DNA from 3 places in the Limnobaculum xujianqingii genome. Region 1 is predicted to be linked to each of the others. Evidence: riboswitches for the same ligand, from Rfam matches in the RefSeq annotation. Region 1 holds a riboswitch; each other region holds the start of a gene.

Region 1 (11,032 bases):
GAGTCCTTCATCTCTGCGGCATCGTTCCAGGAAACAACGCGCGTGCTGACAGAAGCTGCCGTTGCTGGTAAGCGTGATGAGTTACGCGGTCTGAAAGAGAACGTTATCGTTGGTCGCCTGATTCCGGCGGGTACCGGTTATGCTTATCATCAGGATCGTGCGCGTCGCCGTCATGTTGAAGACGTTGCTGCACCTCAGGTTAGCGCAGAAGAAGCAACAGCCAACCTGGCTGAGCTACTGAATGCTGGTCTGGGTAGTGATGACGAATAATCAGCCCAATTAGCTGAGTAAAAAACCGCCCTTTGGGGCGGTTTTTTTATGCCTGATACCTGACGGTTTTTCCCGCCGGCAGTGAGAAAGGACTGAGGCATAACGAATAAAAGTTCTTATACGAAATGCCTCAGTATTACTGATGCAGAGCCGGGGGGAAATCAGTGGCCCTGATAAAGGCGTTAACAACCTTTACCCGGTGACTATATGTAATTTATTTTTCTCCTGTTATCACCGCAGGTTGATGTTGTGCAACATAGCGAAAATAATTTACGGTCATTTTGCTGTTTTCATTAACTTTGCGATCTATATTCCCGAAATATGCCCCAGATACCGATCCCAGTCTTTCCAGACCGGCTGTAACCCTTTCGCTATCAGCGCTTCGGCTACCCGCTGTGGAGAACGATTATCATGGGGTGAAAACTGTTCCAGCTCCGGCTTATTATCAGCATAACCACCGGGCTGAGTTTTTGAACCAGCGCTCACGCTATTAATCGCCAGAGGCACAACATGATCACGAAAGTGCGGTGATTCGCGGGTCGACAGAGAAAGCTCTACTTCCGGAGCAAACAGACGAAAAGCACAAATAAGCTGAACTAACTGAGCATCATCCATAAGCGATGCGGGTTCAGTTCCACCGGCACAAGGGCGAAGACAAGGAAAAGAGATAGAGTAACGACTTTGCCAGTAGCGCTTTTGTAGAAAATTCAGATGTTCAGCCAGATAGTAACTATCAGTACGCCAGTCGGCAGAAAGGCCGATTAACGTACCTAATCCAATTTTGTCTATGCCTGCATCCCCCAGCCTTTCTGGTGTTGCAAGCCGCCAGAAGAAGTCCTGTTTATTACCTCTCAGATGATGGAGTTGATAGGTGGGTCCATGATAGGTTTCCTGATAAACCATTACGGCATCCAGCCCTAACGTTTTTAGTTCAGCATACTCTTCAGTTTTTAGCGGTTGTACTTCCATCATGAGTGAGCTGAATTTTTGCCGAATATCAGGAAGATGATGGCGAAAGTAATCCATACCGACTTTTCCCTGATGCTCTCCGGTAACCAACAACAGATGTTTGTAACCCATGGCATTTAGCGCATGGCATTCCAGTGCAATCTCATCCTCATTTAATGTTTTACGCTTGATGCGATTGCTCATTGAAAAACCACAATAGCTACAGTCATTAGCGCAGAGGTTGGAAAGATACAGAGGGGCATAGAAGCTTACCGTATTGCCAAAACGCTGACGGGTAAGGCTCTGTGCTTCTTGTGCCATCTCTTCCAGATAAGGTAGCGCTGCCGGGGAAATCAGCGCCATAAAATCATTTAGTGTGCGCTGTTGATTGCCGAGTGCCTGTTCAACGTCTCTTGATGTTTTTCCGTACAAACTAAGGGAAATATCATCCCAGCCCAAATTTTGCCAGTGGTGACGAAATTCTGTTTTCATTTCACCTCCACCGCTTTGGACTTGAGAAAGTCGGTTAACGGGCTGGAAGCGGATGCATGACCATTATGGCGTATCGCCCCTAATCCGGCCTGTCTGGCTAAATGGCCAGCCTCAACTGCCAGTTTAAAAGCTTGCGCCATGTTTACCGGATCGTTGGCTACGGCAATGGCGGTATTAACCAATACTGCATCCGCTCCCATTTCCATCGCCTGAGCGGCGTGGCTTGGGCTGCCGATTCCTGCATCCACCACCACCGGAACACCAGACTGTTCAATAATGATTTTTAAAAACTCTTTGGTGACCAAACCTAAATTGGAACCAATGGGTGCACCTAATGGCATCACTGCGGCACAGCCAACATCTTCCAGGCGTTTACACAACACCGGATCGGCACCGCAATAGGGCAGTACAATGAATCCTTGTTTAACCAATTCCTCTGCTGCTTTTAGGGTTTCAATCGGGTCAGGCAGTAGATAGCGCGCGTCAGGGTGAATTTCCAGCTTAAGCCAATTAGTTTCCAGCGCTTCTCTGGCTAACTGAGCCGCAAAAATAGCCTCAGCGGCGGTTTTTGCTCCGGAGGTATTCGGCAACAGCCTGATGCCATGCTGCTGTAGTGGTGCCAAAATAGCATCACTGTTGCTATGAATATCGACCCGTTTCATTGCCATGGTAGCCAGTTCTGAGCCTGAAGCCGCAATAGCCTGCATCATCATATTTGAAGACGAAAACTTTCCGGTACCCACAAACAAACGTGAGGTAAATATTGTCTCTGCAATGGTTAACATATCAACCTCCTGCAATGGCTTGAAAAAGTAAAATCTCGTCGCCATCATGAAGTAAATGGCTATCCCACTGAGTTCGCGGGCATATTTGTTGATTAACGGCTACTGCCATACCCACCGTGGATTTATTTAACTGTTGGAGCAGAACTGACAGAGTAACTGGGGTTTCCACGCTAACCGGTGATTCATTCACCCTAATTTGCATATTGACCTCCACATACCTGACAGCCCGGATCGCGATGCAAGCGTAAAGTAGTCCACTGATGTTGTTTGCCATCAAATAGTTGCAGTTTGCCTTCCAACGCTGAACTTCCTCCAGCCAGCAGTTTTATTGCTTCCAGTGCCTGTAATGAGCCAATTGTTCCAACCATTGGACCAAGTACTCCGGCGGTACGGCAGTTACGTTCGGGTTCTTGTTGTTCAGGATAGAGGCAGGCATAACAGCCATGATCGAACGGGGGTTTGATAACCATTAGCTGCCCGCTAAAACTGACTGCACTGCCGCTGACCAGTGGAATACTATGTTGAATACAGGCGGCATTAACTGCATGACGGGTTGCCATGTTATCGCAGCAGTCCAGTACCAGATCGACCTGGGATAAGATTTGATTCAGATTCTCGCCGGTAAGTCTCCGGGTCAGAACTTGATAACGAATTTGTGGATTCAGCGCCTGTAACTGCTCTTTTGCCAGTTCGGCTTTAGAACGTTCAATATCCTGAGTACGGAACAGTATTTGACGCTGTAAATTAGTCAGATGAACCTTGTCGTCATCCGCCAATAATATGTTGCCTACGCCAGCTGCCGCCAGATAGAGCGATACCGGAGAGCCAAGCCCGCCCAGCCCCACGATCAATACTGTAGATTGTCTGAGTTTGATTTGCCCTTCCGGTCCTATATCCTCCAGCAGTAATTGACGGCTATAGCGCAAAAACTCGCTGTCGTTCAGCATAATTAACGCTCCTCGTGTTCGATTAATCGGAGCAGTTCTGCGGTGGCCTGACGCCAGTCCTGAGCTTTCGTTATTGCACTCACCACGGCGATGCTACCAACTCCGCAAGCCAATACTTCAGGTACCCGGTCGATACTGATACCGCCAATAGCAACGGTAGGATAATCAGGGATAGTGGCCACATGACGTTTTAGTTCAACTAATCCCTGTGGAGCCGAAGGCATGTCTTTGGTTTGGGTTGGAAAAATATGACCCAAGGCAATATAAGAAGGGCGAACAGCAACGGCTAGCGCCAGCTCCTGGTCATCATGGGTAGAAACGCCCAGACGCAGGCCCGCCTGATGAATGGCTCTGAGATCGGCTGTGAGTAAATCTTCTTGGCCAAGATGGACCCCATAAGCCTGATGTTTGACCGCCAGTCGCCAGTAATCATTGATAAACAGGCGTGCATTAAAGCGTTTTCCCAGCTCAATTGCCTGTTGAATAATATCTTCCACTTCGATGTCAGGCTGATCCTTAATACGTAACTGAATGGTGGTGACGCCTGCATTGAGCAAACGTTCAATCCAGCTCAGAGTATCAACTACCGGATAGAGCCCCAGCTTTTTCTCTGTAGGAGGAAATGGGATGTCGGGTAATGCTGAAAGATGGTTTAGAGCGGTATCAGCCATGAGAGTTTTCCTCCGTTATTGCGGTATCTGAGGCGGCAGGGTGATAAAGTTCGCTACCCTGAGCGCGAAAATTTTCTGACATTTCGTTCATTCCACTGGTTTTTACCAACAGCAGATTTTGTTGCGCCTGATCTTTGGCGAAATCCCTCACTTCCTGAGAAATTTTCATTGAACAGAACTTTGGTCCACACATTGAACAGAAGTGGGCAACTTTGCCGGAAGCCTGAGGTAATGTCTCATCGTGATAGGCTCGTGCGGTTTCCGGGTCGAGGGCCAGATTGAACTGATCTTCCCAACGGAATTCAAAGCGGGCTTTTGACATGGCGTTATCACGAATTTGTGCGCCAGGGTGTCCTTTCGCCAGATCGGCAGCATGAGCAGCTATTTTGTAGGTAATCAGTCCTTGCTTTACATCGTCTTTATTTGGCAGGCCAAGATGCTCTTTGGGAGTGACATAACAAAGCATGGCGCAGCCGAACCAACCAATCAGGGCGGCACCAATACCAGAGGTAAAATGGTCGTATCCCGGGGCGATATCGGTGGTCAGCGGGCCTAAGGTATAAAAAGGTGCTTCATGACAGTGTTCCAGCTCAAGGGTCATATTCTGGCGGATCATATGCATAGGAATATGGCCCGGGCCTTCAATCATCACCTGAACATCATACTCCCAGGCAATTTTAGTCAGTTCACCCAGCGTTTTCAGTTCTGCAAACTGGGCTTCATCGTTAGCATCCTGAATCGAGCCGGGGCGCAGGCCATCGCCCAGCGAAAGTGCAACATCATACTGGCTGCATAATTCACAAATTTCGCGAAAGTGTTGATAGAGAAAGTTCTCCTGATGATGGGAAAGGCACCATTTCGCCATGATGGAACCGCCTCGTGAGACAATACCCGTCAGACGATTGGCGGTCATTGGTACGTAACGTAGTAGTACTCCGGCGTGAATAGTGAAGTAATCAACCCCTTGTTCAGCCTGTTCGACCAGCGTATCTTTAAATACTTCCCAACTGAGGTTTTCAGCAACGCCGTTTACTTTTTCCAGCGCCTGATAAATAGGAACAGTGCCGATGGGTACCGGACTATTGCGGATAATCCATTCGCGGGTTTCATGGATATAACGACCGGTGGAGAGGTCCATCACCGTATCCGCTCCCCAGCGAGTAGACCAAACCAGCTTTTCTACTTCTTCTTCAATAGAAGAGGTCAACGCAGAATTACCGATATTGGCATTTACTTTCACCAGAAAGTTTCGGCCGATGATCATCGGTTCTGATTCCGGATGATTGATATTCAGAGGAATAATAGCCCGACCAGCCGCCACCTCATCACGGACAAATTCGGGGGTGATGTTGTCCGGCAATACCGCGCCAAAATTTTGTCCGGGATGCTGCTGCTTTAATACATCGGTACGAATGCCCTCCCGTCCCATATTTTCGCGAATGGCAATAAATTCCATTTCCGGCGTTACCATACCCGCTCTGGCATAGTGCAACTGGGTAACTCGTTTACCGGGTTTCGCTTTGCGAGGGGCGGGAAGGTGAGTGTAACGCAAGTGGTCTAAACCCTCGTCCGCCAGTCTCTTTTGGGTAAAGTGCGAACTAACCTGAGGTAATGGCTCAGTATCACCACGCTGTTCGATCCAGTTTTTTCGCAGCGCCGGTAACCCTTGTCGCACATCCAGCGTTGCCTGAGGGTCGCCATAAGGGCCAGAAGTATCGTAAACCGGAATCGGTTCATTATCCTGATATTCAGGCACCTCTTTGCTACCACCGATCAGCGTTGGCGATAACTGAATTTCACGCATAGGAACACGTAAATCTGTTTGTGAACCTTGCAGATAGATACGTTTTGAGTCGGGAAAGGCATTTCCCTGTAGCTGGTCAATAAATTGCTGCGCCTGAGCGCGTTGGGTTCTTCGGTTAGACATAGCAAACTCCTAATAAAATTAAGGATTGCTTGTCCGGAGTTCGGAGAGGGAGTAACGATAAAGCAGAAAAGGCGTTAAACAGTTTCAGTTTATCTGGAAGAAATTACTCTTGTTCCCTTCGCGGGTATTAGCCCGATCAGGTTCCGCGGATCCCGAATTAACGGTCTCAGCCTGTGTCACCAGGGTGGTACTAGGCACTCCGACAAGATTAATCACCAAAAACGGTGATGCAACACAGTATAAGTAAGCTAACAAAAACCACAAGTTTGTTTTTTGCGCCGGGTTTATACTTTAATGGTGCCAGTGAATGGCACCACGTTTAGTGATTATTTTGATGCAGCAGAAGAGTGATGGCTCAGCCAGCTGTTAGTGGCTTCCTGAATTAGTTTATCTTCCAGGGAGAAGCGTCTTTCCAGCAATTCGCCAACAGTTGAAAGATCTTCATGCAGTTGTAATATGGTGTCTTCGTTGATGCCCTTTTCGACATAATTATCGTAAAACGCCATAATCTTTTGAGTGTTCTCTTCTAATCTCGGGTAGGCTTTTTGGCCAATCAGCAGATTGGGGCTACTGGCACCTTCTTCCTGAATAATGACTTTGTCATAAATATGAAAATGACAAGAGGAGAGGTAGTCCACCAAATGGTGTCCAAAATCGATTAGGGCTTTTTCATCGAGAGGGATATTTTTTTCTTTGTTTGGCTTAATACCAACAAGACGGTAATAAGTAACCAGTAAGTTTTTACGTGATTCTAACCACTGATCAATCAGTTTAATTTTGCCGCCCACGCGCTCGGCTAAGCTTTCAAGTTGGTTTAGCATAGTGTTTCCAGAGTGATGGCTGTTAGTAAAATAGCAAGTTAAAGTAATGTAAATCTATTGTTGTCAGATTTCCAGTAAATTAAGAGGTTGAGCGAAACGGCTATGGAGCAACAACTACAAGGTAATGAATCAGGCTGGTGGTTATTGAGCCACGCCGGGAAGTTATGGCTGCCAAAAGGTGAGGTGCCTTATGGTAGTGCCAACGATTTTGGTTTGTCGGGAGAAAAGGCACATCGAATTGGCGAGTGGCAAAGTGAGTCAGTCTGGCTGGTGTGTAAAGAGCGCTCAAGAGAAATGGCTTCAGTTCGACAATTGCTAAATGAAGATAGAGGTTTGTTTCAGCTGGCAGGCAGAGCTGTTCAGTTAGAGGGGTTCTATCGGGCTCACCAGTTCTGTGGTTACTGCGGTCATCCAATGTATGTCAGCGAGCGCGAGTGGGCCTGTTTATGTGATAACTGTCGTCAACGCTACTATCCTCAAATAGCACCTTGTATTATTGTTGCGATACGCCGTGAAGACCGAATTTTGCTGGCGCAGCATAACCGCCATCGGGGTGGGATCTACACTGCACTGGCGGGTTTTGTCGAGGTAGGTGAAACGCTGGAACAAGCAGTAGCCAGAGAAGTGCAAGAAGAGAGTAATTTGCAGGTGACAAATCTGCGTTATATCTCTTCTCAACCCTGGCCATTTCCACACTCTCTGATGGTGGCTTATTTAGCTGATTATGCGAGTGGAGAGCTGAAAATCGATACTTCAGAATTACTGGATGCCGACTGGTTTCGTTATGACAATCTTCCTCAACTTCCGCCTCCTGGTACAGTAGCGCGTCGATTAATTGAAGATACCATCGCAATATGTCGATCTGAGCATGATTATTAGCATTTTGCCGACCAGTATATTGGGCAGATATAGTAATATGCCCTCTTTATATTGGAAGAGCTTGTTGCATGCTACAATGCGCGCAATACCAGAAGGATAAAAATAATGAATCAATTAAAAAACGATCGCTATCTGCGTGCGTTATTACGCCAACCTGTTGATGTAACTCCTGTCTGGATGATGCGTCAGGCAGGTCGTTATTTGCCTGAATATAAGGCAACCAGAGCAGAGGCCGGTGACTTTATGTCACTGTGTAAAAATGCTGAACTGGCTTGTGAAGTCACGTTACAGCCACTGCGTCGTTATGCGCTGGATGCGGCCATTTTGTTCTCCGATATTTTAACTATTCCTGATGCTATGGGATTGGGGCTTTACTTTGAAGCTGGTGAAGGTCCTCGTTTTGAACGTCCTATTACCTGCAAGGCGGATGTCGATAATCTACCGATTCCCGATCCGGAACAAGAATTAGCCTATGTGATGAACGCGGTGCGTACTATTCGTCGCAATCTGAAGGGCGAGGTTCCTCTCATTGGTTTTTCTGGCAGTCCCTGGACTCTGGCAACCTATATGGTTGAAGGTGGCAGCAGCAAAGCATTTACTAAAATCAAAAAGATGATGTATGCCGATGGACCCGTATTGCACAAGCTACTGGATAAGATTGCCGACAGCGTCATTTTATATCTGAATGCTCAGATTAAAGCGGGTGCTCAGTCAGTAATGATTTTTGATACCTGGGGGGGCGTATTAACCGGGCGCGATTATCTGGAGTTCTCACTGGCTTATATGCACAAAATCGTTGCTGGCTTGATTCGAGAAAATGAAGGCCGCAAAGTACCAGTAACATTGTTTACTAAAGGTGGCGGTCAATGGTTAGAAGCCATGGCGGCTACCGGTTGTGATGCGCTTGGTCTGGACTGGACTACCGATATTGCCGATGCCCGTAAGCGGGTGGGCGATCGCGTGGCGCTACAGGGAAATATGGATCCTTCTATGTTGTATGCTCCTCCAGCCAGAATTGAGCAGGAAGTAGCAACAATTCTTTCCGGATTTGGCCATGGTAACGGCCACGTATTTAATCTGGGCCATGGCATTCATCAGGATGTTCCACCTGAACATGCTGGTGCCTTTGTCGAAGCGGTTCATAAACTGTCTCGCGCCTATCATGATTGATACCGCTTCTTTGCGGGCAGAACAGTCGAAAAAAGCCCGGTTGATTGTTAAAGACGATCGGCTGGGTTTTACTGAGCCTGACTGGATAGCCGGTGCAGACGTTGGTTTTGAACAGGATGGAACTATAACCCGGGCTGCGATAGCTATTTTGAGCTATCCCGGGTTGGAATTGGTGGAATATCAGATTGCCCGAGTGCCAACAAATATTCCCTATATTCCCGGATTACTCTCTTTTCGCGAATGTCCTGCTTTACTGGCCGCATGGCAAAAGCTCACCATTAAGCCTCAGAACCGGGTGATTTGGCCGAACTGACTGATAAGAATGAATTTCTTGGTTGGGTATGGAATAGTAAAGCGCGTTGCAAGCCGCTGTATATTTCTGTTGGGCATCGAATTAGCCCGGATAGTGCACTGGTATGGGTAAAACGTTGTATGCGCGGCTATCGCCTGCCGGAACCAACCCGTTGGGCTGATGCTATAGCTTCAAGGCGTCCTGCGTTTTTACGCTGGTTGGCTGAACATCCAGAAAAAAGTATTGATTAAGCTACGGCTATTATAATTTGGGTATTTTCCCATCATATTGAATATTAATGAGATTTATTAATGCTACGTAACCCGATTCACAAACGTATGGAAAAGCTGACCGGCTGGCAGCACTACACTTTTATGGCCTGCTTATGTGAGCGTATGTATCCAAATTATCAGGCGTTTTGCCACCAGACCGGGTTTGCAGAGCCTCAAGTATATCGCCGTATTCTGGATTTGATTTGGGAAACGCTGGTGGTGAAGGGCGCGAAAGTAAATTTTGATAGCCAACTGGAGAAGCTGGAAGATATCATTCCAGATGCAGAACAATTTGATATGTATGGTGTTTATCCGGCCATTGATGCCTGTGTTGCACTGAGTGAGGTATTACACTCTCATTTAAGTGGTGAAACATTAGAACATGCTATAGCGGTGAGTGAGTTGTCAGTTCGTACGGTAGCGATGCTGGAAATGACGGAAGCTAATCGCGAAATGACCGACGATGAGCTAAAAGCCTTGCCACTCATTGAGCATGAATTTGATGTTCAGTGGGAAATATATCGCTTGCTGGTTGAATGCGAAGAGCGTGATATTGAGCTGATAAAAGGGCTAAGAGCGGACCTGAAAGAGGCCGCAACCAGCAATATTGGTATAAATTTAACACAATAGATGATAAAACGTGATTCAGAGCTTAAATAATAGCATGTTAAGGCTTCACAGCCGCCCTCTATTGGTCTACATTTGTCTTGCCTTTGAAAGGTGGCTATCGAGACGCTCAGGCTAAGGGTTTAGAAATTTTCTTTTCCCGCCCGTATTCGATACATTGCATGCCATAAAACACATTGTAAGGATAATTTATGAACAAGACTCAACTGATTGACGTAATTGCAGACAAGGCTGGTATTACTAAAGCTCAGGCCAAAGCGGCTCTGGAATCAACCTTAGGCGCAATTACTGAGTCTCTGAAAGATGGTGACCCAGTACAACTGGTTGGTTTTGGTACATTTAAAGTGAATCATCGTAATGCCCGTACTGGTCGTAACCCACAGACTGGTAAAGAAATCAAAATTGCTGCAGCTAATGTTCCAGCATTTGTTTCTGGCAAAGCGCTGAAAGAAGCTGTTAAGAAGTAATTAACAGCCACTTAATGAGATAAAAAAAGGGGCGGATTGGCCCCTTTTATTATATTCAGACCATGATAAAACGATTGATTGTTATAAGTAGTCTGATTCTTGTGGGATGCAGTACTTCACCAAAAGATCCTACCCTAAGTGCCTCTGGCTATATTGCCACTGATGGCATGATGAGAATCTGGACTAAAATCAGCGGCGAAGGGCAGCCCATGCGGCTGATGAGTGTATATACGCCTTATACCGGCAGCACTGTCTCCACTTATTATGAATACTCGGCAGGTAAAGTAAGTTTGATCCGCCGTGAAGTTCAAACATCTGATGGCTATCCTAAAGAATTAATGCGTCTGGATAGCGAAGGTAACCCCAGTTTTATGCAGCGCCAACTGGCGGATCGCAATGAGCAACTCTCTGCAGATGATATTCTAAGATTAAAATATGAAGAGCAGCGAATTCTGACAACCAGT
Region 2 (11,032 bases), 1.1 Mb from region 1:
GTTTTTAGATTTTTTATTGATTGTTCTGATGGTTCTGAAGCGGAAATCCCCTCTGTGACAACGCTATTATTTAGCCCTAAATCCGCATGCTGAATTAATCCACCATTGCTCATAATAATGCCCCGCTGAATAACGTTCTCCAATTCCCGAACATTACCAGGCCACGCATGGTGTAAAAGTGTTTGTTCAGCGCACTCATCCAAATGGAGAACATCATCAGAGAAAGAACTATATTTACGAATAAAACGTTTAGCTAACGGTAAAATATCTTCCGGGCGTTCCCGCAATGGCAAAATATGAATAGGTACAACCGATAAACGATAGAATAGATCCTGCCGGAAACGTCCTTGTTCAATCTCTGTTTCCAGAACTTTATTGGTAGAGGCAATAAGGCGAATATTTAAAGCAATCTTCTTGTGGCTCCCTAATCGCTCCACTTCCTGTTCTTGTAAAACGCGTAATAATTTAGCCTGCAGCGATAACGGCATATCGCCAATTTCATCCAACAGTAAAGTTCCACCATTCGCCAGCTCAAACTTTCCCGGCATACTATTTACCGCACCAGTAAAAGCGCCTTTTTCATAACCAAACAACATGGCTTCCAGCATATCTTCCGGAATCGCGGCACAGTTTACGCCGACGTAAGGGGCCGCATCCTGACCAAAAGCATGGTGGTGAATATATCTGGCAATACACTCTTTTCCCGTGCCTGTTTCTCCGGTAATCAGCACCGGAACATGGTATTTAGCGATCTTTTTTGCTTGAGAAAATAAATTTAAAGAGGCAGGAGAAATAGCAACAAAGGTGGTGTCACTCGCAGAAGAAACTGGTTTGGGGTGCATAATATTTCACCTGACTAAGATAATTTCCTATCATTCGTTAATCAAGTAACACACTTTAATTTATATATAATTGACCTGTTAACGAATTTTCTTTTTAAATCCAGGTCAGTATACGCACCTCAAAAGCGTTGTTTTACATTAATCAATTATTAATATATTAATTTTTATAAATCATAATGTTGAGTATTAGTTAGCCTTACAGGCTAATTAATTTTGATTATTACCGTACAGCAGAAGATTGATTAAATGATAATCACTATTATTGAAGAATCGCTTTTTATCTTCAAATAATTATAATCAAAAACGAAAAACAGAGAGCCAGGCTCTCTGTTTTACACACAAACTATAATCTAAGATTATTTAGTGAACGCGTCACGGTAATCTTTAGCGATAGATTTGATTTCATCTTTACCTAAAGCAAATCCACCGATTGTGCCGTAAATGCCGCCAACAACTGGACCAACAAAAGCACCAACCAGAGAACCGATCAGACCAAAGCCTAATACGCCGCCACCAGAGCCACCAACTTTAGTACCTAAACCCAGGCCAGTTGAGAAGCCTTCGCCGAAACCAACTAAAGCACCTTCCAGAGCATCAGTAAAGTTTGCAGCCCAAGCACCGCTTACTTGTTCAATTTCACTGTTTTGTAATTCACGCATGATAATTCCCTTTTATAGATATAAAAACCAATCAAAAGCTGATGGTCGAAATAAAAGCCTCGAAGTTCTAAGGCGTGATTATTTTTATCACAAATGATTTTTTTATTTCTATTAATTTAAACTAATTTTATATCATATATAAGACCGAATAATTAATACATTAAAACGGTGCAAGACGGTACTTATAAAAACAACAAATGACAAATACAGCGTAAGTAAAACACCTAAGAAATACTTATTTCTATCAATATACAAATATTATTTAAGCTATAAACCAGAATATATTGATGACAGTTTCTGATAAATATATTTATTATAAATAACTAATAAAAACAAGATAATCCTGACAAGTATCAAAAAGTAGCGAGTTCTGCCTGATAAACCCGCGTAATCACTCTCGCTCTCTATCAGGCTGCCGTCATTTTTAATTTACACACTATGTGATATAAATTTGCCCACAATAAGCAAAAACAACTTTGATAAAATGGGATATCATCTACATTACTCTTTGTTGTTGAATCTGTACCTTCTGCTAACAACAAACTTCATAAGCGTTCATCCCCTAGCCCATATGGGTACTGATAACCAGGCTATCTCCAAAAGAACAGGATGACGTTGCCTGTAAAAAAACAAAAGTAGGAAGAAATCATGGTTGGTCCATTACTAAACAGCGCAGCCGTTTTCATTGGCGGAGGATTAGGCCTTTTTTTAGCACCAGTGATGCCAAAACGTTTGCAAGATGGCCTGCCGGCTGCATTCGCCATGATATCCATTGCCATGGGTGTGGTAATGACGATTAAAGTTCAGCAATTACCCGCTGTTGCACTTGCCCTGATCGTGGGGCTGGCTATCGGTGAAATCTGCTATATGGAAAAAGGCGTGCAAAAGTTTGGCTCTCTGGTGCAACGTGGACTAGCTCGAATTATTCCAGTGCGAAACCATAGCATGACGCCTGAGCTTTACACCCAGAATTTTACCGCATTAATCGTTCTGTTTTGTGCTGGAGGTACCGGTATTGTTGGTGCGCTCACTGAAGGGATGACGGGTAATTATCAACTGCTGGTGGTTAAGTCTATTCTGGATATCTTCACTGCCATGATTTTTGCCACCACCATGGGGGCAGCCGTCATGTCTATCGCTATCCCTCAGCTTTTAGTTCAGGGTACCCTCTATTTTTCTGCTCGCTTGATTATGCCGTATATGACAGAGATTACGCTGGGGGATTTCTCCGCCTGCGGAGGTATTATTATGATTGCCGTTGGATTACGTATTGCTCAGATAAAAACCTTTGCCGTGGTCAACTTCTTACCCGCTTTAATTCTTATTATTCCTATCTCTTTGTACTGGCATAAATTTATGGGCTAATGGCAATTGCCGTTGATAAACCGCCACTGTCTGAAAAGCTGTCAGGCTGTGGCTGAAAGCAGTAATAAATAAGTTAGTATTCACTCCTGATAATAATCCCTTTCCCACAAGCTAAACAGACTCTACAATGTGCCCTTCTCAACGGGGTGCTAAATAAAGCTGAGAATGTGTTCATCGTGTGAAACCACACCAGACCATACCCGTAGAACCTGATCCGGTTAATCCCGGCGGAGGGATTTGAGAGTTTGTTCAGTTTTTTTATCCGCTCGCTGAATAGCTTAAATTACTCAAAGACCTTTGTTTCCGACTAATCTATTTAGGGAAGTGCAAAGTGTTTAAAAAATTCATCACCGCAATCGGGTTTCTTGCCATTTGCCCGTTACTGGCTAATGCGGCAGACAACCGCCCTACTCTAACCGTTTATACTTATGACTCCTTTGCCTCTGACTGGGGCCCTGGCCCAAAGATTAAGAAAGCTTTTGAAGCGCAGTGCCAATGTGAATTGAAACTGGTTCCGCTGGCTGATGGCGTATCATTACTTAATCGCTTAAAGATGGAAGGGAAAAAAAGTACCGCAGATATGGTCTTGGGTTTAGATAACAACTTGTTGGTTGCTGCGAAGCAGTCTGGCTTATTTGTTTCACATAAACTAGATGTAAATGCCCACTCACTAACCTTACCCGGCGGCTGGAAAGACGACACCTTTATTCCCTATGACTATGGCTATTTTGCTTTTGTTTACAATACCGAAAAGCTAAAGACGCCACCAAAAAGCCTGAATGAATTGATTGAAAGCCCTGAGAAATGGCGAGTTATCTATCAGGATCCACGTACCAGCACACCGGGTCTTGGTTTACTACTATGGATGCAAAAAGTCTACGGCGATAAGGCTCCACAGGCCTGGCAAAAGTTAGCAAAGAAAACGGTTACCGTAACCAAAGGCTGGAGTGACGCCTATGGCCTGTTTCTTAAAGGCGAGGCCGATTTAGTCCTCAGCTATACCACTTCTCCGGCCTATCACGTGATTGAAGAGAAAGATAATCGCTACGTTGCGGCTAACTTTAGTGAAGGTCACTATATGCAGGTTGAAGTTGCAGGTATGTTGGCTAATAGCAAACAGCCTGAGTTGGCAGCCAAATTTATGGCTTTTATTATGACGCCAGCATTCCAACAGGAAATTCCAACCACCAACTGGATGTATCCGGTTATTGATATTCCACTACCGGAAGCGTTTACGCAAACAGCAAAACCTGCAGCAACGCTGGAGTTTAGCCCTGAAGATGTAGCACAACACCGTAGTTCATGGATTCAGGCATGGCAAAACGCCGTCAGCCGCTAATTCCCTTCTGGCTTTGGCCGGGTTTGATTGCCGCAACGTTGATCCTCAGCGTTGCGTTCGCTGCTTTTGCTGCGCTGTGGTTTTATTCTCCTGCCGGGGATATCCGGCAGCTATTAAATGACAGCTACCTGTGGCATGTGGTACGTTTTACTTTCTGGCAGGCCTTTTTATCAGTATTGGTTTCTCTGATACCGGCCATTTTTGTTGCCCGGGCACTTTATCGCCGACGTTTTATTGGTAGAACGTTGATGTTGCGCCTGTGCGCAATGACGCTGGTATTGCCGGTGCTGGTCGCTGTTTTTGGCTTACTCAGCGTATATGGTCAACGAGGCTGGCTGGCTAACTTACTAAGCTCCATGGGGTTTGACTATGATTTCTCTCCCTATGGATTACAGGGCATTTTGCTGGCGCATGCCTTCTTCAATTTACCGTTATCGACCCGGCTGCTGCTCCAGTCGCTGGAAGGTATTGCGGTTGAGCAACGTCAGTTAGCTGCGCAATTAGGCATGAACTCATGGCAGCGCTTTCGTTTTGTTGAATGGCCAGCCTTAAAGCGTCAAATCCTGCCAACCGGTGCATTAGTGTTTATGTTATGTTTTGCCAGCTTTGCTACCGTGTTATCTCTCGGTGGCGGTCCTAAAGCAACCACCGTTGAACTGGCCATTTATCAGGCGCTGCATTATGACTTTGATCCTCAACGCGCCGCTTTATTAGGATTAATTCAACTGGTCTGTTGTCTGTCTATTGTACTTCTCAGCCAGCGCCTCAACCCGTCATTACCCGTGGGAAATACCTACGGTCAACAATGGCGAGACCGGCAAGATTCCCAGCTAAGTAAAATAACCGATGGTCTGCTGATTACCCTGACCTTATGTTTGCTGCTTCCACCTCTGATGGCCGTAATATTGGATGGTATTAATAGCGCAGCACTTGAGGTGCTTCAACAAAGCGCAATGTGGCAATCATTATTTACCTCGTTGCGTATTGCTCTGGGTTCCGGGTTGCTCAGCCTGGCGCTAACTATGATGTTATTGTGGAGCAGCAGAGAACTTCGCCTACGCCACAACCCCTGGGGAGCCAGACTCGAAATCAGCGGTATGGTCATTTTGGCTATGCCAGCCATTGTGTTAGCCACCGGTTTCTTTTTACTACTAAACAGCACCACCGGACTGCCAGACTCTGCTGATGGCATCGTAATACTGGTTAATGCACTGATGGCAATTCCTTATGCGTTAAAAGTACTGGAAAACCCGATGCGCGATCTGGGTGAGCGCTATTCTTTACTTAGCTTATCGTTAGGGTTAACCGGTTGGAACAGATTACGTTGGATTGAGTTAAAAGCCCTGAAGCGCCCACTGGCTCAGGCATTAGCCTTTGTCAGTGTGCTGTCGATTGGTGATTTTGGCGTGATCGCGCTGTTCGGCAATGAACAATTTCGCACCTTACCCTACTATCTCTATCAGCAGTTGGGAAATTACCGCAGTGAATCTGGTGCCGTAACGGCCTTACTGTTATTGCTGCTGTGCTTTTTTCTGTTTTCTTTGATTGAACGACTTCCCGGACGTAGCCATGATCGCTCTGAATAAATTAAGCTATCTTTATCCACCGCTATCCATGTGTTTTGACCTGAATATTCAGGCTGGTGAGCGCGTTGCCATTCTAGGCCCCAGCGGGGCCGGGAAAAGCACTTTATTACATCTGATTGCCGGATTCGTCATGCCTGAAAGCGGTAGCTTATGGTTGAACAATATTGAACACAGCCATACGCCACCGGCTCAGCGTCCGGTTTCTATGCTATTTCAGGAAAATAATCTGTTTGCTCACCTTACCGTTGAGCAAAATATTGGATTGGGGCTTAATCCCGGCCTTAAGTTAACGCCAGATCAGCAACAAAGACGGCTGGAGATTTGCCGTCGGGTAGGACTCATTGATTACCTTGACCGTTTGCCCTCTCAGCTATCCGGTGGCCAGCGTCAACGTACTGCGCTGGCCCGCTGTCTGGTCAGAGATAAACCTATCCTGCTTTTAGATGAACCATTCTCTGCGCTCGATCCTGCTTTGCGCTACGACATGTTATCTCTGCTGGAAAGCGTATGTGATGAACAACAGCTCACATTAATGATGGTTTCGCATAATCTGGATGATGCAGCACGTATCGCACCGAGAACACTGTTGGTGGTAGAAGGTAATATCGTTTATGACGATTCAACACAGGACCTTCTCAGTGGAAAATCTGATGCAGCACGCATATTGGGTGTAACCAGCTAAAGCTAAACAGTCCGATTTGGCCTGTCGCCAGATGATCCGGTATTTTTCCGACCAGAATATGCCACCAGCCGGAAAACATCGGTCAGATAATAATCAATAGCAAATATCATCAGAACAGGATGGTCCCTGTGAGGCATTATCCAGTTGAATTAAGCGAGCCTTCTCTTCCTGCACTTTTACCAGAATGTCGCTAAACACATTTGCAGGCTGCGCTCCGGATACCGCATATTTATTATCAAATACAAAGAAAGGTACTGAGGTTATCTTTAACTGTCGGGCAAAGGATTCATCCGTACGAACGCTATCCGCATAACGATCGGAATTTAATACTGCCTTAACTTCGGATGGCTCCAATCCAACTTCATTAGCCAGATTAATCAGCGTATCAATATCCGCCAAATTGAGTCCATCGGTGAACATACCCTTGAACAAGGCCTCACTGGTGGCCTCCATCACACCCTGTTCTGCAGCGTAATGTAATAATCGATGTGCATCAAAAGTGTTAGTTGGTATCAGTTTTTCGAAATGAAAATCAAGTCCGGTCTGTTTTGCCTGCTGAGCAATGTTCGCCGTCATTTCATTGGCTTCAGGTATACTCATGTCATATTTTTCAGAAAGATGAGTATAAATATCTTTTTGTTTTAGCTTTGGTGCACTGGGGTCCAGCTGAAAGCTACGCAATACAATCTCAACACTCTCTTTTTCCGCAAAAGAAACCAGCGCTTGTTTGAGATGATGTTTACCGATATAACAAAACGGGCAGGAAAAATCAGACCATATTTGTATTTTCATAATACTTTTGTCCTTCACGATAATTCTGAGTTAACCGTTGAATAAAAGTGGGGGCAACAAAGCTAGCACCCAATAAATATTTTTAGCATCACGTTATTCCCATTATTTCTGATTAAATGCCCCCAACCCAATGGATACATCTAAAAAACAGGTCATACAGAATATATCGTAGGTCATTACGGCAATTAAAAAGAACATCTCTGCTCTTTAAAGATAGAACAAAACCATTTCATTCCCAATAAAAATGACAATGGATAACAGCTGTATAAATATACATATTAGAATATACTTCTGCCAGCTCGATTCTTTACTGCATTAAACGACTAAAGGTAAGCATACGGTGAATTCAGTTCAACAAGGTTTTATCCTGACTCGTCATTGGCGGGATACCCCTTCAGGCATTGAAATTGACTACTGGCTGGCAACGGACAGTGGCCCACAGCGTATACGTTTACCCTTACAGCAAGCCGTTGCTTTTTCTCCTGCATCCAGTAATGCCCGTATTACTACCTTGCTCTCCTCTGAACGAGGATGGAGTTTGCGTCCGTTGGAAATGCAGGATTTTAGCTGCCAGCCGGTAGATGGATTGTACTGCCGCCAGTATCGCCAACTGCAACGCATAGAAAAGAGTCTGAACGAATCAGGCATTACGCTATATGAAGCGGATATCCGACCGCCAGAACGTTATCTGATGGAACGTTTTATTACAGCTCCGGTCTGGTTTCAGGGGGAACCAGCTGCCGATGGTAGCCTGATAAATGCTCAGATAAAAGCGGCACCTGATTATCGCCCTAACTTAACTACCGTTTCTCTGGATATTGAAACCACAGAACACGGAGAGCTTTATTCTATTGGTCTGTACGGCTGTGGGCAAAAGCAGGTCTATATGCTCGGTCCGGAAAATGGCACACCTCACCAGCATGACTTTAATCTCGAGTATGTCGCCAGCCGTCCCTTGCTGCTGCAAAAACTTAACCAATGGATCGCAGAACACGATCCCGATGTCATTATTGGCTGGAATCTGGTGCAGTTCGATTTACGGGTGTTACAAAAACATGCTGAACGCTATCAGATACCCCTCACTTTTGGCCGGGATAATAGCCCACTGGAATGGCGAGAACATGGTTTCAAACAGGGGCATTTCTTTGCTTCTGCTAGCGGGCGTTTAATTATTGATGGTATTGAAGCACTGAAAAGCGCCACCTGGAACTTTGCCTCCTTTAGTCTGGAAAATGTTTCCCGGGAATTATTAAACGAAGGAAAAGCCATCGATAATCCCTACCAGCGAATGGATGAAATCAATCGCATGTTCAGGGAGGATAAGCCTGCGCTGGCCTACTACAATCTGATGGACTGCGTGCTGGTTACCCGCATTTTTGATAAAACCCAGTTAATGACCTTCTTGTCAGAACGAGCAACCGTCACGGGTTTAGCGGCCGATCGCAGTGGCGGTTCGGTTGCGGCTTTTACTCATCTCTATCTTCCCCGTATGCATCGAATCGGCTATGTAGCGCCTAATTTGGGTACTTTACCGGAAGAGCATAGCCCCGGGGGTTATGTGATGTCTTCCACTCCCGGTCTGTATGACTCAGTGTTGGTTCTTGATTATAAAAGCCTGTATCCCTCTATTATTCGTACTTTTCTCATTGATCCTGTTGGTCTGATTGCCGGAACGCTAAAAGAAGAACAACAGCAAACGGTACCCGGTTTCCGCCATGCCCGTTTTTCCCGAACCACCCACTGTTTGCCCGACATTGTTGAGCAAATATGGCGTGGACGCGAAGAAGCTAAACGTTCCGATAATAAACCGCTATCTCAGGCGCTAAAAATTATCATGAATGCCTTTTATGGTGTGTTAGGTTCCAGCGGCTGCCGGTTTTTCGATCCTCGTCTTGCCTCATCTATCACCCTGCGTGGTCATGAAATCATGCTGAAAACTCGTGAGTTGATTGAACAACAGGGATATCAGGTCATTTACGGAGATACTGATTCAACTTTCGTCTGGCTCAAAAAAGCCCATACTAACCAACAGGCTAACCAAATAGGGCGAGAGCTGGTTAAGCATGTCAATCTGTGGTGGCAAACCATGCTCAAAGAGGAGATGGGCCTCGAGTCAGCACTTGAACTGGAGTTTGAAACTCACTTTAACCGCTTCTTAATGCCAACTATTCGTGGGGCTGAACAAGGCAGTAAAAAGCGTTATGCTGGCCTGATCTCAAGCGATAATGGCGATAGTGAGATCATTTATAAAGGCATGGAAACGGTACGGACCGACTGGACTCCATTAGCACAACATTTTCAGCAGCAGTTGTACTCCTTGATATTTCACAATCAGCCTTATCAGGAATTTATCCGCGATTATGTGGCAAAAACCCTCAATGGCGAATTTGATTCGCAGTTGATTTACAGTAAGCGACTGCGCCGACGGCTGTCGGAATACCAAAAAAATGTACCACCACATGCCAGAGCCGCAAAACTGGCCGATGAATATAATCAGGCCCACGGCCGCCCCCTGCAGTATCAAAACGGGGGGACCATTCGCTATTTAATTACCCTACAGGGCCCGCAACCGCTGGAAAACCTACAGTCGCCTATTGACTATCAACACTATATTTCTCGCCAGTTAGAACCAATTGCAGATGCAATATTGCCATTTATGCACGATAATTTTGATTCACTGGTTACTGGTCAAATGGGGTTGTTTTAACGCCCGTCGATCATTACCATAGCGCCCTTGCTCCATACCCCTAAAAATCATCGTAATAATTGACTACGTTGTGTTCCATCGTTTCCCGATGGCAACCTTGGGGTAAATGTTAATTAATGAGAAGCCGATAAATATATGCCCTTTACTTTAGGTCAACGCTGGATTAGCGATACGGAAAGTGATTTAGGACTAGGAACAGTCGTTGCGCAGGATGCCCGAACCGTAACTTTATTGTTCCCTGCCATTGGGGAGAATCGGCTGTATGCAAAAGCTGACTCTCCGATAACCCGCGTCATGTTTAATCCGGGAGATACCATAACCAGCCACGAAGGTTGGCAGTTACTGGTTGACAGCGTTAAAGAAGAAAATGGCGTTCTGACCTATATCGGTCGTCGTCTTGATACCAATGAAGAAAATAGCACCCTGCGGGAAATCATGCTGGATAGCAAACTGACTTTCAGCAAACCACAGGACCGTCTGTTTGCTGGTCAGCTCGATCGTATGGATCGTTTTAGTCTGCGTTATCGGGCAAGAAAATATCAAAGCGAACAGTATCGTATGCCGTGGAGTGGCCTGACAGGTATACGCGCCAGCTTAATTCCCCACCAATTACATATTGCCAATGAAGTTGGTCATCGCCATGCACCACGTGTTTTGCTGGCGGATGAAGTAGGTCTGGGAAAAACTATCGAAGCCGGGATGATTATCCACCAGCAATTGCTGGCGGGTCGGGTTGAGCGAGTGCTGATTGTGGTACCTGAAACCCTGCAACACCAATGGCTGGTTGAAATGCTACGTCGCTTTAACCTGCATTTTTCTCTGTTTGATGAAGAGCGCTATGCGGAAAGCCGTCAGGACTTCGATAACCCATTTGAAACTGAACAACTGGTTATCTGCTCCCTGAATTTCGTTTGTCAAAGCAAACAGCGCCTGAACGATCTGGTTGAAGCTAACTGGGACCTGCTGGTGGTCGATGAAGCCCATCATCTGGCGTGGAGCGAAGAGGCACCAAGCCGCAACTATCTGGCGATTGAACAACTGGCCCAGCATACGCCCGGCG
Region 3 (11,032 bases), on a different contig from region 1:
CGATACGTTGGTACTGGATGGCGCTAATCTCCATCTGGATCTTACTCAACTGGGCGAGAAGATAACCAATATCGATATCTTCGACTTAGGACTGTCTGGCAGCAACAGCATCACTCTGGATCTGAACGAGGCGCTAAACGTTAAAGATCCAACTCAGGAGCAGCTACTGATTAAGGGTTCTGAGGGCGATAAGGTCAATCTGGTACATGGTCAGGGAGATATCTGGAACTTAAATGGACAGAGCACCATTGGTGGGGTGATTTACGACGTTTATCACAATTCATCCCAAGGGAATAACACACTGGGAGATGTTCTGGTTCAGCAGGGCTTGCACGTTAATCTGGTTTAAGCAGTAAACACTGGTGCGGTCGTTGGCCGCACCGGTCAGAGATAGGGATCGACTCTGGTATAGCTTTATTTATAACAACCATCATCTAATAGAATGTGGGAAAAATGAAATACACCAAACGTTGCCCTGGCGCCGGACATCGATCCGCTGTTCGGCCCTCCAGTTACCTTATCGGTTTATGTTGCGGCATAAGCAGCCTGTTTTTAACTTTTCTGCCCACAAGCTATGCGGCGGAAGAGTATCAGTGGCAGGTTGCTCCCAGTGAACAAAACCAATCCAGTTTATCCATTCATGAAGCGATTTTACGGGCATTTGCCCGTAATCCGCAAATAGCTCAGGCCGCAGCCCAAATTCGCGTTGGGAAAGCCAATCTGAACGTAGCAAAAAGCGGTTGGTTTCCTCAGGTATCATTGCAGGGCGGCGTTGGTCGCTCTCATCAAACCGATTCCTCAGGCTCGCTGGATAATAATGGTTCCGTTGGCCTCAATTTAAAGCAATTGCTGTATGACTTTGGTAAAACCGGAGGCAGCATTGATGAACAGCATGATTTATCTGATGCCTACAATTATCAGCTTTACAGCACTCTGAATGGGGTGGGGCAACAGACTCTGCAAAGTTATCTTCAGGTTAAACGCTATCAGGAATTGGCGCAGGCTGCGCAGCGTAATCTGGCTTCCCTTGAAAGCGTTCGGGAAATGGCTACGTTGCGGGCAGAGGCGGGCTTAAGTTCTCAGTCTGATGTGTTACAGGCAGAAACGCGCATTGCCGGTATGAAAGCCACTTATCAACAGTATCAGGCTCAGGTGATGTCAGCGCAGGCCTCACTATCGGCACTGACCGGCGTGGTTGCTACCGACTATCCGGATTTACCAAAAGACCTGTTGGGGCAAAAGATTTCCGTTAAATCATTACCCTATCAGCAAAATAGCGCAGTTCGTAGCTCTCAGGCTAAGCAACTGGCCGCTGAAAAGCGAATTCAACAGGCTAAAGCTCAGCACTGGCCTACTATTTCAGTGCAGGCTGGGCGTACCCGATATGCTGATGGTGACGGCTCATACTGGGACGATCAGGTACAGCTGGTGGTGGATGCGCCTATTTATCAGGGCGGCGCTACTTCGGCCAGAGTCGATGCTGCGGAAGGGGAGCGCCAGAATGCTCAGGCAGAAGTTGAAGCCAGCAAGCTGGATATCGATCAGAAAGCCTCAACCGCCTATGCCGATTTACTGGGAGCACAGCAGCGTCAGCAAGCGGGAGAAGCACAGCAAGCCAGTGCAGAACAAACGCGCAGCGTCTATCAGGATGAATACCGCCTGAATAAGCGTAGCCTGAATGACTTACTCAGCGTTGAACAAGATGTTTTACAGGCAGATAACGCCGCCATTATGGCCCGCTACGATGCCTGGGATGCCGCAGTACGCTATGCCGGTGCAGTGGATAATCTATTAGATATGTTGGGGATCGAGCGTCAAAAAGTGACCGGCGATGACCTCCCTACACTTGGAGGGTCGTCATAATGGCTAATTTACCCAATTCAGATAGCTGGATAACCGCCATGTCCCGGGCTGCCGGACGTTTTGGCATCTCAACAGATATTAATGCGCTGCGCCAGCAAATGCGCTGGTATGAGAGTTTACCGCTGCCCCGGCGGTTGGAGCGTTTAAGTAGCCTGATGGGCATGCAGGTAAAGATTCAGACGGCGACCAGTGTACGCTGGCGCAACGAAATATTACCGGTAATGGCGCAGTTGCAGGATGGTTCATTGATTGTTTTAGAGTCGCTGGATGAAGAACAACGCGTAGTGTATTGGTTAGGCGACGGGGGCGATTTACTGCGTGAGGAGCCGCTGCCTGAGTTGCTTGCCCGTATCCAGCCGGATGTGGTGTTACTGGGTATTGCTGCCCGTGGGCAGGACTCGCGTATTGATGAGTTTGTACAACCCTATCGTGAGCACTGGTTTTGGCGCCATTTCCGCCATACCGGGCGGCAACTGGCAGAGATTTCACTGGCTTCGATTATCAGTAATGTACTGGCTCTGGCGGGTATTTTGTTCTCCATGCAAGTGTATGACCGGGTTATTCCATCGCAGTCTTATCCTACATTGTGGGTGTTGTTTGTTGGGGTATTGATGGCGGCGTTAATGGAGTTTTTTATCCGCCTGTCGCGTACTCATATTTCAGACTTGATGGGTAAGCATATCGATTTAAAAGTTTCCTCCATGTTTTTTACCCGTGCGTTGGCGATTAAAAATGATTCACGTCCTAAGTCGACGGGCTCCTTTATTTCTCAGCTAAGAGAAATTGATCAGGTACGCGAGTTGCTTACTTCAACCACCGTGGGTGCCGCGATGGATATGCCATTTGTGCTGTTGTTTTTGGCCATCATGGCGGCAGTCGGCGGTGAGTTGGTGTTGATTCCACTGTTGGCTATTCCTCTGATTGTGATTCCCGGTTTGCTGGTACAGTGGCCGATGGCTAAGTTAGCCAAAGAGGGAATGCGTGAAAGTGCCTTGCGCAATGCGGTACTGGTGGAGTCAATCGAGGGCGTTGAAGACATTAAAGCGCTGCAGGCGGAGCCCTATTTTCAACGTCAGTGGGAGCAAACGCACAAAGTCAGTGCTGCGATTGGTATGAAGCAGCGAGTGTGGGGTGCCCGGTTAAGCGGTTGGGCATCGTCGGTTCAGCAAATTACCTATGCCGGAATGTTGGTATTTGGCGCTTATCTGGTGCTGGAAGGCACTATTACCACCGGTACCATGGTGGCCTGTAGTTTGTTGTCTTCCCGTACTATTGCTCCCTTGATGCAACTCACCATGGTGTTCTCTCGCTGGCAGCATGCCAAAAGTGCCATGACCGGACTTAATGACCTGCTTAAAAAACCATTGGATCGCAATACAGAAAAACCGATGGCGCGCTGTCCGGTGCTGGCGGGGCATTATCAACTGAAAGATGTGCAATATAGCTATGACGAAGAAAAAAGCGATTTAGCACTACAGATATCCAGTCTGGATATTAAGCCGGGCGAGCGAGTAGCAATTCTGGGCAAAGTAGGTATGGGGAAATCAACCTTGCTACGGCTGTTGTCCGGACAGGCATTAGCCACCAAAGGAAAAGTGATTATCGATGGTGTCGATATGGCGCAAATAGATCCGGCAGATATCCGGCGTCAGGTAGGTTACCTGTCGCAAGATTCTCGCCTGTTTTTTGGCACGCTGCGCCAGAATTTGATGTTAGGCCATCCTCATGCCACCGATCAGGAGTTGATCCAAGCCTTGCGTATCAGTGGGGCGTTAACGCTGGTACAACAGGATGCCTCCAGCCTTGACCGTTTGATAAATGAAGGTGGGCGAGGGTTATCCGGAGGGCAGCGCCAGATGGTGCTGTTGAGCCGATTAATTGTGCGTAATCCGCAGGTGGTATTGCTGGATGAACCCACCGCATCCATGGATGAACCCACCGCATCCATGGATGAACAGTTGGAAAGCTATGTTATCCGTCAGCTGCAAAGCTGGCTGGTTGGGCGTTCACTGATTTTAGTGACACATCGCCCGGCTTTACTGGCGCTGGTGGATCGAATTGTGGTGGTTGATGGAGGAAAAATTGTCGCAGATGGTGCACGCGATGAAATCCTGAATCAGGCTCGCCATAACACCAATGTTGCATCTATCGTTGCCTGAGGATCGCCCAATGACTGAACTATCAATGCAGGAAGATATGGCTCAGCAAGGACGCCGTCATTCGTCAGTGGTTTGGCTGACGCTATTAGGTGGAATATTGCTTTTTATCTGGGCGAGTTTTGCTTCATTAGATGAAGTTACCGTTGGAACCGGAAAGGTGACGCCTTCAACCCGGGCTCAGGTGATTGAGAGTCTGGATGGCGGCATTGTTTCTGTTATGTCGGTACATGAAGGTGACATTGTTAATAAGGGGCAAGTGTTGGCACAGCTTGATCCTAAACGCTTTCAGTCTAACTACGGTGAGGCAGCATCAAGGGTGAGAACTCTGCGAGCTTCTGCGGAGCGTTTGCGTTCTGAACTGACTGGAGCTCCGCTGGAATTCAGCCCGGATACCTTACAGGAGCCGGAGCTGGTGGCACGTGAGCGTCAACTGTATGAGTCAAGACGACGCAATCTGGATGAAACAGTTTCTAACTTGCAGCGCTCATATAATCTGGTCAATTCTGAACTGAAAATGACCCAGCCGCTAATCGAGAAAGGGGCCGCCAGTCGGGTTGAAGTGATTCGTCTGCAGCGTCAGGCAACGGAACTACAGGGCAAAATTGATGAAGCACGTAATCAGTACGCAGTGCGGGCCCGTGAAGAGCAGGTAAAAAACAATGCCGAGTTGGATGCTCAGATGGAAGTGATGGCAGGTAAAGCCGATCAACTGGATCGCGCCACGCTCTATTCTCCGGTGCATGGGGTGGTAAAAGATATTCAGGTAACCACAGTGGGGGGTGTTTTGCCTCCGGGCGGCAAGTTAATGGAAATTGTACCGCTGGAAGACCATTTGTTGATTGAAACTCGCATTAACCCGCGTGATATCGCTTATATTCGCCCGGACCTTCCGGCAACGGTCAAGCTGACTGCTTACGATTCGTCTATTTATGGCAATCTGGATGGGACAGTAGTGGTGGTTTCACCGGATACCTTACAGGATGAGGTTCGGCGGGATCAGTACTATTATCGGGTTTATGTGCGAACCAAAAATGCAGAGCTGCATAATAAAAACGGTAAGCGTTTCCCCATTATGCCGGGCATGGTCGCCAATGTAGAGATTAAAACCGGACAGAAGACAGTGCTGGAATATTTGATTAAGCCGTTGAATAAGTTAGAGGAAGCATTGCGGGAGCGTTAATAACTTCCTGACAATGCCTTGATCCTTTTACTCAATCGTCTAATATGTAACTTCGACTCGGGGTGCCCTGTGCAACACGCACAGCGGCTGAGATATCACCCGTATTACCTGATCTGGATTATGCCAGCGTAGGGAAGTCACGGTATCCCACCGGTACTGCCTTCTTTAACGCCGGTTGGGAGCTTTATGAATTCATCTCACAACCTTCAACCTTTTCCCGGTTCTGCTGCGGCCCATTGGCTGACGCAATTGCGAACCTCTTCCCCTTTGGTTCACTGCCTGACAAATCAGGTGGTGCAAAATTTTACTGCCAATGTTCTGCTGGCTTTAGGTGCTTCACCGGCAATGGTGGTGGCTCGTCAGGAAGCCGGAGATTTTAGCGCTATTGCCAGCGGGCTTTTGATTAATGTGGGAACCCTGAATGAAACTCAGGCAGAAGCTATGCTGCTGGCGGTGGAATCGGCCAATCGTGCAGCGGTTCCCTGGGTTTTGGACCCGGTGGCAGTAGGTGGATTGGGTTATCGTACTGACTTCGCTCACCAATTACTTACCATGAAACCTGCTGCTATTCGTGGTAATGCTTCGGAAATTATGGCGCTGGCCGGCTTTAGTTCAGCAGGGCGGGGCGTTGACAGCACTGATGATTCTTTAGCTGCGTTACCGGCAGCGATTGAGTTAGCCAACCGCAGTGGCGCTGTTGTTGCAGTGACCGGCGCTATTGACTATGTGACCGACGGTCAAACCTGTTATGCATTGCCTTTTGGCAATCCGCTAATGACTCGAGTGGTTGGAACGGGCTGTGCATTATCCGCCGTGGTGGCTGGTTTTTTATCGCTGGATAAAGAGAAAGCACTCGAACTGGTAGCCAGTGCCTGCATGGTGATGGCTTTTTGTGGTGGAGTGGCTGCCGAAGAGTCTGCCGGGCCGGGGAGCTTTGTTCCTCGTTTTCTTGATTTGCTTTATCAACTGCAACCAGAACATCTGATGGGTAAAACGTTATGAGAATTAATGCATTAACTATTGCCGGCACCGATCCAAGCGGTGGTGCGGGTATTCAGGCCGACTTAAAAACCTTCTCTGCGCTGGAAGCTTATGGCACCAGTGTTATGACCGCGCTGGTGGCGCAAAATACGCTGGGTGTACAGTCTGTTTATCGCATTGATCCTGATTTTGTGGCGGCCCAGCTCAGTTCGGTGCTGGATGATGTGCGTATCGACAGTGCCAAAATTGGCATGTTGGCTGAATCAGATATTGTTCAGGTGGTCGCTGAATCACTAAAGCGCTATTCCATTCCTTACGTAGTACTGGATACAGTGATGGTGGCAAAAAGTGGCGATCCGTTACTGGCTCCTGAAGCGGTAGAAGCGATACGTCGTCAATTGTTGCCGATTGTTTCTCTGATTACGCCTAACCTGCCGGAGGCTGCTGCTTTGCTTGATTGCCCCGTTGCCACCAGTGAGGCTGAAATGCTGGAGCAGGGGAAAGCGCTGTTAGGGATGGGCTGTCCGGCGGTACTCATGAAAGGGGGGCATTTAAGTGAAGCAGAAAGCCCCGACTGGTTGATTACGCCACAGCAAACGCTGCGTTTTAGTGCCCCAAGAATTGCCACTAAACATACTCATGGAACCGGATGCACACTTTCTGCTGCACTGGCGGCATTACGCCCGCGTTGTGATAGCTGGGAGCAGACAATACAGCTGGCGAAAGATTACTTGCAGCAGGCTTTGATTATGGCTGACAGTCTGGAAGTAGGTCACGGCATCGGCCCGGTACATCATTTTCATCGTTGGTGGTAAACATAAAACCTTCTGTAATTAGCTAACGGGGTAGGTTTATGTTTAAACATAGTTAATCGGAGGGAGAGGCCGCCGTTGGGGTCGTAGCAGCTTTAGCTGCCGGAGTGCCCCTAGGCGGACTAGGCCCGACGCACTCTATGGCTAAGTACAAATGGTCTTCCGGTCGAGCACAAAACCAATATACACACTTTAGTTTTTACGACCGGAATATCCATTGAAGCCTATTTATTAGGTTTTCTCGTCAGATAACAAACGCAGTGAATGCTATAGGGTTTGTTCTGTGAGTTTTTTAGCAGAACTTTCTTCTGATTGCTGTTCACTGGCAATCATCGCTAATGTGGTATCCAGCATACGGTTGGCAAAACCCCATTCGTTATCACACCATACCAACATTTTTACCAGATGCTGACCGCTGACGCGGGTCTGTGTGCCATCGACAATAGCGCTGTGAGGATCATGGTTAAAGTCGGTAGAAACCAGTGGCAGCTCGGTATAATCCACAATTCCCTGAAAGGTATTTTTAGCCGCATGTTCTAACAGTTGGTTAATATCTTGCACGCTGACAGGGACTTCCAGCGTAACGCTCAGGTCGATAGCGGTTACGTTGATGGTGGGTACTCGCACTGAAATCGCTTCAAATCGGTCGCAAAACTTAGGGAAAATACGGGTAATTCCCGCCGCCAGTTTGGTATCGACTGGAATGATCGATTGGTTGGCGGCACGGGTACGGCGTAAGTCTTTGTGGTAAGCATCAATCACCGGCTGGTCATTCATTGCAGCGTGAATGGTGGTAACAGTGCCTGAGCGAATCTCAAATGCATCATCCAGCAGTTTGATCACCGGAATAATGCAGTTAGTGGTACAGGAGGCATTGGAAACGATTCGGTGCTCAGCCTTTAAATCATGGTGGTTAACGCCATAAACAATGGTGGCATCTAAGTCGTTTCCTCCCGGATGGGAGAACAGCACCTTTTTGGCACCGGCCGCGATATGTGCTTCGCCATCGGCCCGGCTGCCATAAACGCCGCTGCAATCCAACACGATATCAACGTTTAATGATTTCCACGGCAGGTTGGCGATCTCTTTTTGATGGAATAATTGTATTGCATCATCATCCACCCATAACATTCTTCCTTCCTGACGAACGCGACGGGCAAAGCGCCCGTGAGTTGAATCGTATTTCAATAAATGTGCCATACCGTTAGGATCAGCCAATTCATTAATCGCCACCACACTGATTTTTTTATGATGCTCTGATTCGTACAAAGCGCGTAAAACGCTGCGGCCAATACGGCCAAAGCCATTAATAGCTACTCGGATGGTCATGTTATACCTTTATTGTTCGTTATCATGCCGGCTGGTTAGCATAATGTAATGCAAGAAGATGTGTGTGTTGTGAGATCACAATATCAATAGCCAGACTTGAGATAATCAACAAGATGGCAGACTTCAGGTATCAATGTAAAGTGCGCTAATATCGTTTTTGTATAATTCTATAAATTATAATTAACTTTAGTGATTATATTGTTGCGGCGATGTTGGAGTTTCTATGATTAGATTATCGTTAATTGCTGGTATTACCCTGTTTCTGTTGGGATGCACTTCTGAGTCTTATACTGAACCTTGTCCACGAGGCTCTGGTTGTGTGGTTAACGATCGGGAACGACCGATTTATGACTATGACCCCGCTTCCGATAGCATGAAGCGGGATCGCCGTATGGAACGGATCAGAGATCAGGGTGCAGCAGATAAATCTACCGATCAGGGAACGGTATTTGGTTGGTAACTGACATTCAAAGCGAGTTTACTGGCAGAGGTCTGGTGTCAGAATAGTGTAGTAAATTCCGCTTTGATTAAAGGCAATAACCCGATTACCGCGCATGTTATAAACGCACTGCTTCAGAGATTTGCCATCAGAATCGGTAAATGACAGTTTTGCTGTCTCCTTTAATGAGGATGCGTTGAATTTAAACACGTGGAAATTATCATTTTTCCCATAGCCTCCACCCATTACTAAATAAGGATGACATAGAGCAAAAGCATGGCTGCCCTGAACGGGAGCCCGATAAGAGGTGGCTTGCAGTTTGTTTAAATGAACCAGATGGAAATCGGAATAGTAGTAAAACCAGAATGAGTGCTCACTTTCCGCATTTACCGCATAGCAGTCGCAAATATCAAACTGTTCGGCCTGCCAGAGAATATTGCCTTCCTGGTCAAACTTCACCAGGCCATATTGCCCGAGAGGCTGGCCCCAGCCGTAATTACCAAATACCCCTTCGTCAAAATAGCTAACCCAAATGGCGCTGTCAGCGGTGACATTAATATCTTCAATGCCGTCGCCTAAAGTGAAGCGGCGCACTCGTTGCCCATCCAGATTGTAAACTTCGGCATTCTTTTCCGGATCGCCATGATTGTAGTGACAGCGAGCACCCACTAATAAAATATGCTGATCGTCCAGCATCTGTACATAGTGGAAGTTGGTTTTTGATTCAATAGAAGGAACAGACAGTACCAACTCGCCATGCTGGTAGATTGAAATAAACCAGCTTCGTTTGTCGGTTTGGCTGGGGACAAACTGGCCGTTAATGCGTTCCGGAATGGATTCTGCTTCCAATACTATCAGGCGCTCGGCAGTGCTCCATGAGCAGGCAACCAGTTCGCCTCTGGATTGATGTTCAATAGGGGTAAGGGCAACTTTAATCATCATTATCTGTTTTATAATAATTAGTTAAATTGGGCGATAACCGTTAAGGAAGCAGTCTACCGCCGACTGGACATGCTGTTTGATCACTGTCTTAGGTGGAACTCTCACACCAAATAGCGCTTCATGCTGAATATAGCCCTTCAGTAAACTAAGCAGGTGGCCGCAGGCTACCGATGGATCGCCATGTTTAATGTGCCCCTGTTCCATATGGGAGAGTAGAAACTGCCTTAAATAGTTGGTGATACGATAGGGGCCCTGATTTAAATAAAAATCAGCCAGTTCCTGATCGTGCTGAGATTCTGTGAGTAAGATGCGAAAAGTATTCAGTAATGTGGGGGATAAGATAGTATCCAGATAGTTGGTGCCAAACTGAACTAATTGCTGTTCTAACGTTTTATTGTCGTCGTTTTTAAAATTGAAGATGGCTTCAACTTCTTCAATACAGCGGCCAATAACTGCGGTTAGTAAGCCACGTTTATCACCAAAATAGCTGTAAATAGTCTGCTTGGAACCGCCACATTGCTCAATAATCTGATCCAGATTGGTTTGATGGTACCCCTGTTTGAGAAACAGTTGGGTTGCTACCTCAATAATTTTTTGTTGTTTTAGTTTTGTTGATGGGCGCATAGTCGAACCTCTCTGCTCTCCTGCTATAAGAATACCGTTATTTTTCAAATAGTTTATCTTATTTTATCGGTTAAATATTAAATCTGTTACATCGAGCTAAATATTCTGGTGAATAACGTCGATGCTATTTCTATTTTGCACACATTATAAATAAGAATAGCCGGAAAGGGGGATTATCTTAATCAAACGGAAAAGGGCATTGAGGCAGAGAAATAAAGGAGAGTATCGGATGGATTACCCTCCTTCAGTCGATCAATTTTGCTGCTTTAATCGGGCTAAATATTGCGGCTGAAAAATACACATGCGAATAGTGTCGCGATATTCCCCATTAATAAAGAATTCGTGTTTAAGAATGCCTTCGGTTTCAAACCCCAGCTTGGTGTATATATGGATGGCTTTCTCATTTTCTCTATCAACAATTAAATAGAGCTTATATAGATTAAGCACAGAGAAGCCATACTCCATTGCAGATCGTGCTGCGGCACTGGCATAGCCGTGCCCCTGCCAGGCTGGATCGATGATGATCTGAAATTCTGCCCGGCGGTGTATATGGTTTATTTCCACCAGTTCAACCAGCCCGACGCGGTTATTATCGGCCTCAATAATAAAGCGCCGTTCGCTCTGGTCATGGATATGTTTATCGTACAGATCTGACAGCTCAACAAAGGCTTCGTAAGGTTCTTCAAACCAATAGCGCATAACG

What was found. Region 1 has a riboswitch for thiamine pyrophosphate ahead of thiC (phosphomethylpyrimidine synthase ThiC). Riboswitches for the same ligand answer to the same signal wherever they lie in the genome.
Region 2: another riboswitch for thiamine pyrophosphate. It lies ahead of thiB (thiamine ABC transporter substrate binding subunit); the one in region 1 lies ahead of thiC (phosphomethylpyrimidine synthase ThiC).
Region 3: another riboswitch for thiamine pyrophosphate. It lies ahead of thiM (hydroxyethylthiazole kinase); the one in region 1 lies ahead of thiC (phosphomethylpyrimidine synthase ThiC).

Annotation. Positions count from the first base shown of each region.
Region 1 covers NZ_JABMLK010000002.1:1,441,477-1,452,508, forward strand. The annotation lists gene rpoC (DNA-directed RNA polymerase subunit beta') at 1-270, shown strand, start outside; gene thiH (2-iminoacetate synthase ThiH) at 577-1,710, opposite strand; gene GOL65_RS20670 (thiazole synthase) at 1,707-2,495, opposite strand; gene thiS (sulfur carrier protein ThiS) at 2,497-2,697, opposite strand; gene GOL65_RS20680 (HesA/MoeB/ThiF family protein) at 2,687-3,442, opposite strand; gene thiE (thiamine phosphate synthase) at 3,445-4,113, opposite strand; gene thiC (phosphomethylpyrimidine synthase ThiC) at 4,106-6,040, opposite strand; TPP riboswitch at 6,137-6,252, opposite strand; gene rsd (sigma D regulator) at 6,367-6,861, opposite strand; gene nudC (NAD(+) diphosphatase) at 6,964-7,740, shown strand; gene hemE (uroporphyrinogen decarboxylase) at 7,846-8,910, shown strand; partial or broken gene GOL65_RS20710 (endonuclease V) at 8,903-9,453, shown strand; gene GOL65_RS20715 (YjaG family protein) at 9,514-10,104, shown strand; gene hupA (nucleoid-associated protein HU-alpha) at 10,293-10,568, shown strand; gene GOL65_RS20725 (DUF1481 domain-containing protein) at 10,643-11,032, shown strand, end outside.
Region 2 covers NZ_JABMLK010000002.1:313,375-324,406, reverse strand. The annotation lists gene GOL65_RS15280 (sigma-54 interaction domain-containing protein) at 1-842, opposite strand, end outside; gene GOL65_RS15275 (DUF5862 family protein) at 1,199-1,501, opposite strand; gene GOL65_RS15270 (DUF554 domain-containing protein) at 2,150-2,866, shown strand; TPP riboswitch at 2,999-3,120, shown strand; gene thiB (thiamine ABC transporter substrate binding subunit) at 3,198-4,205, shown strand; gene thiP (thiamine/thiamine pyrophosphate ABC transporter permease ThiP) at 4,181-5,791, shown strand; gene thiQ (thiamine ABC transporter ATP-binding protein ThiQ) at 5,775-6,473, shown strand; gene GOL65_RS15250 (DsbA family oxidoreductase) at 6,567-7,265, opposite strand; gene GOL65_RS15245 (DNA polymerase II) at 7,606-9,972, shown strand; gene rapA (RNA polymerase-associated protein RapA) at 10,108-11,032, shown strand, end outside.
Region 3 covers NZ_JABMLK010000001.1:1,620,481-1,631,512, reverse strand. The annotation lists gene GOL65_RS07450 (Ig-like domain-containing protein) at 1-349, shown strand, start outside; gene GOL65_RS07445 (TolC family outer membrane protein) at 454-1,863, shown strand; gene GOL65_RS07440 (type I secretion system permease/ATPase) at 1,863-4,022, shown strand; gene GOL65_RS07435 (HlyD family efflux transporter periplasmic adaptor subunit) at 4,033-5,202, shown strand; TPP riboswitch at 5,251-5,354, shown strand; gene thiM (hydroxyethylthiazole kinase) at 5,389-6,204, shown strand; gene thiD (bifunctional hydroxymethylpyrimidine kinase/phosphomethylpyrimidine kinase) at 6,201-6,998, shown strand; gene epd (erythrose-4-phosphate dehydrogenase) at 7,263-8,324, opposite strand; gene GOL65_RS07415 (hypothetical protein) at 8,548-8,784, shown strand; gene GOL65_RS07410 (hypothetical protein) at 8,803-9,705, opposite strand; gene GOL65_RS07405 (TetR/AcrR family transcriptional regulator) at 9,727-10,329, opposite strand; gene speG (spermidine N1-acetyltransferase) at 10,582-11,032, opposite strand, start outside.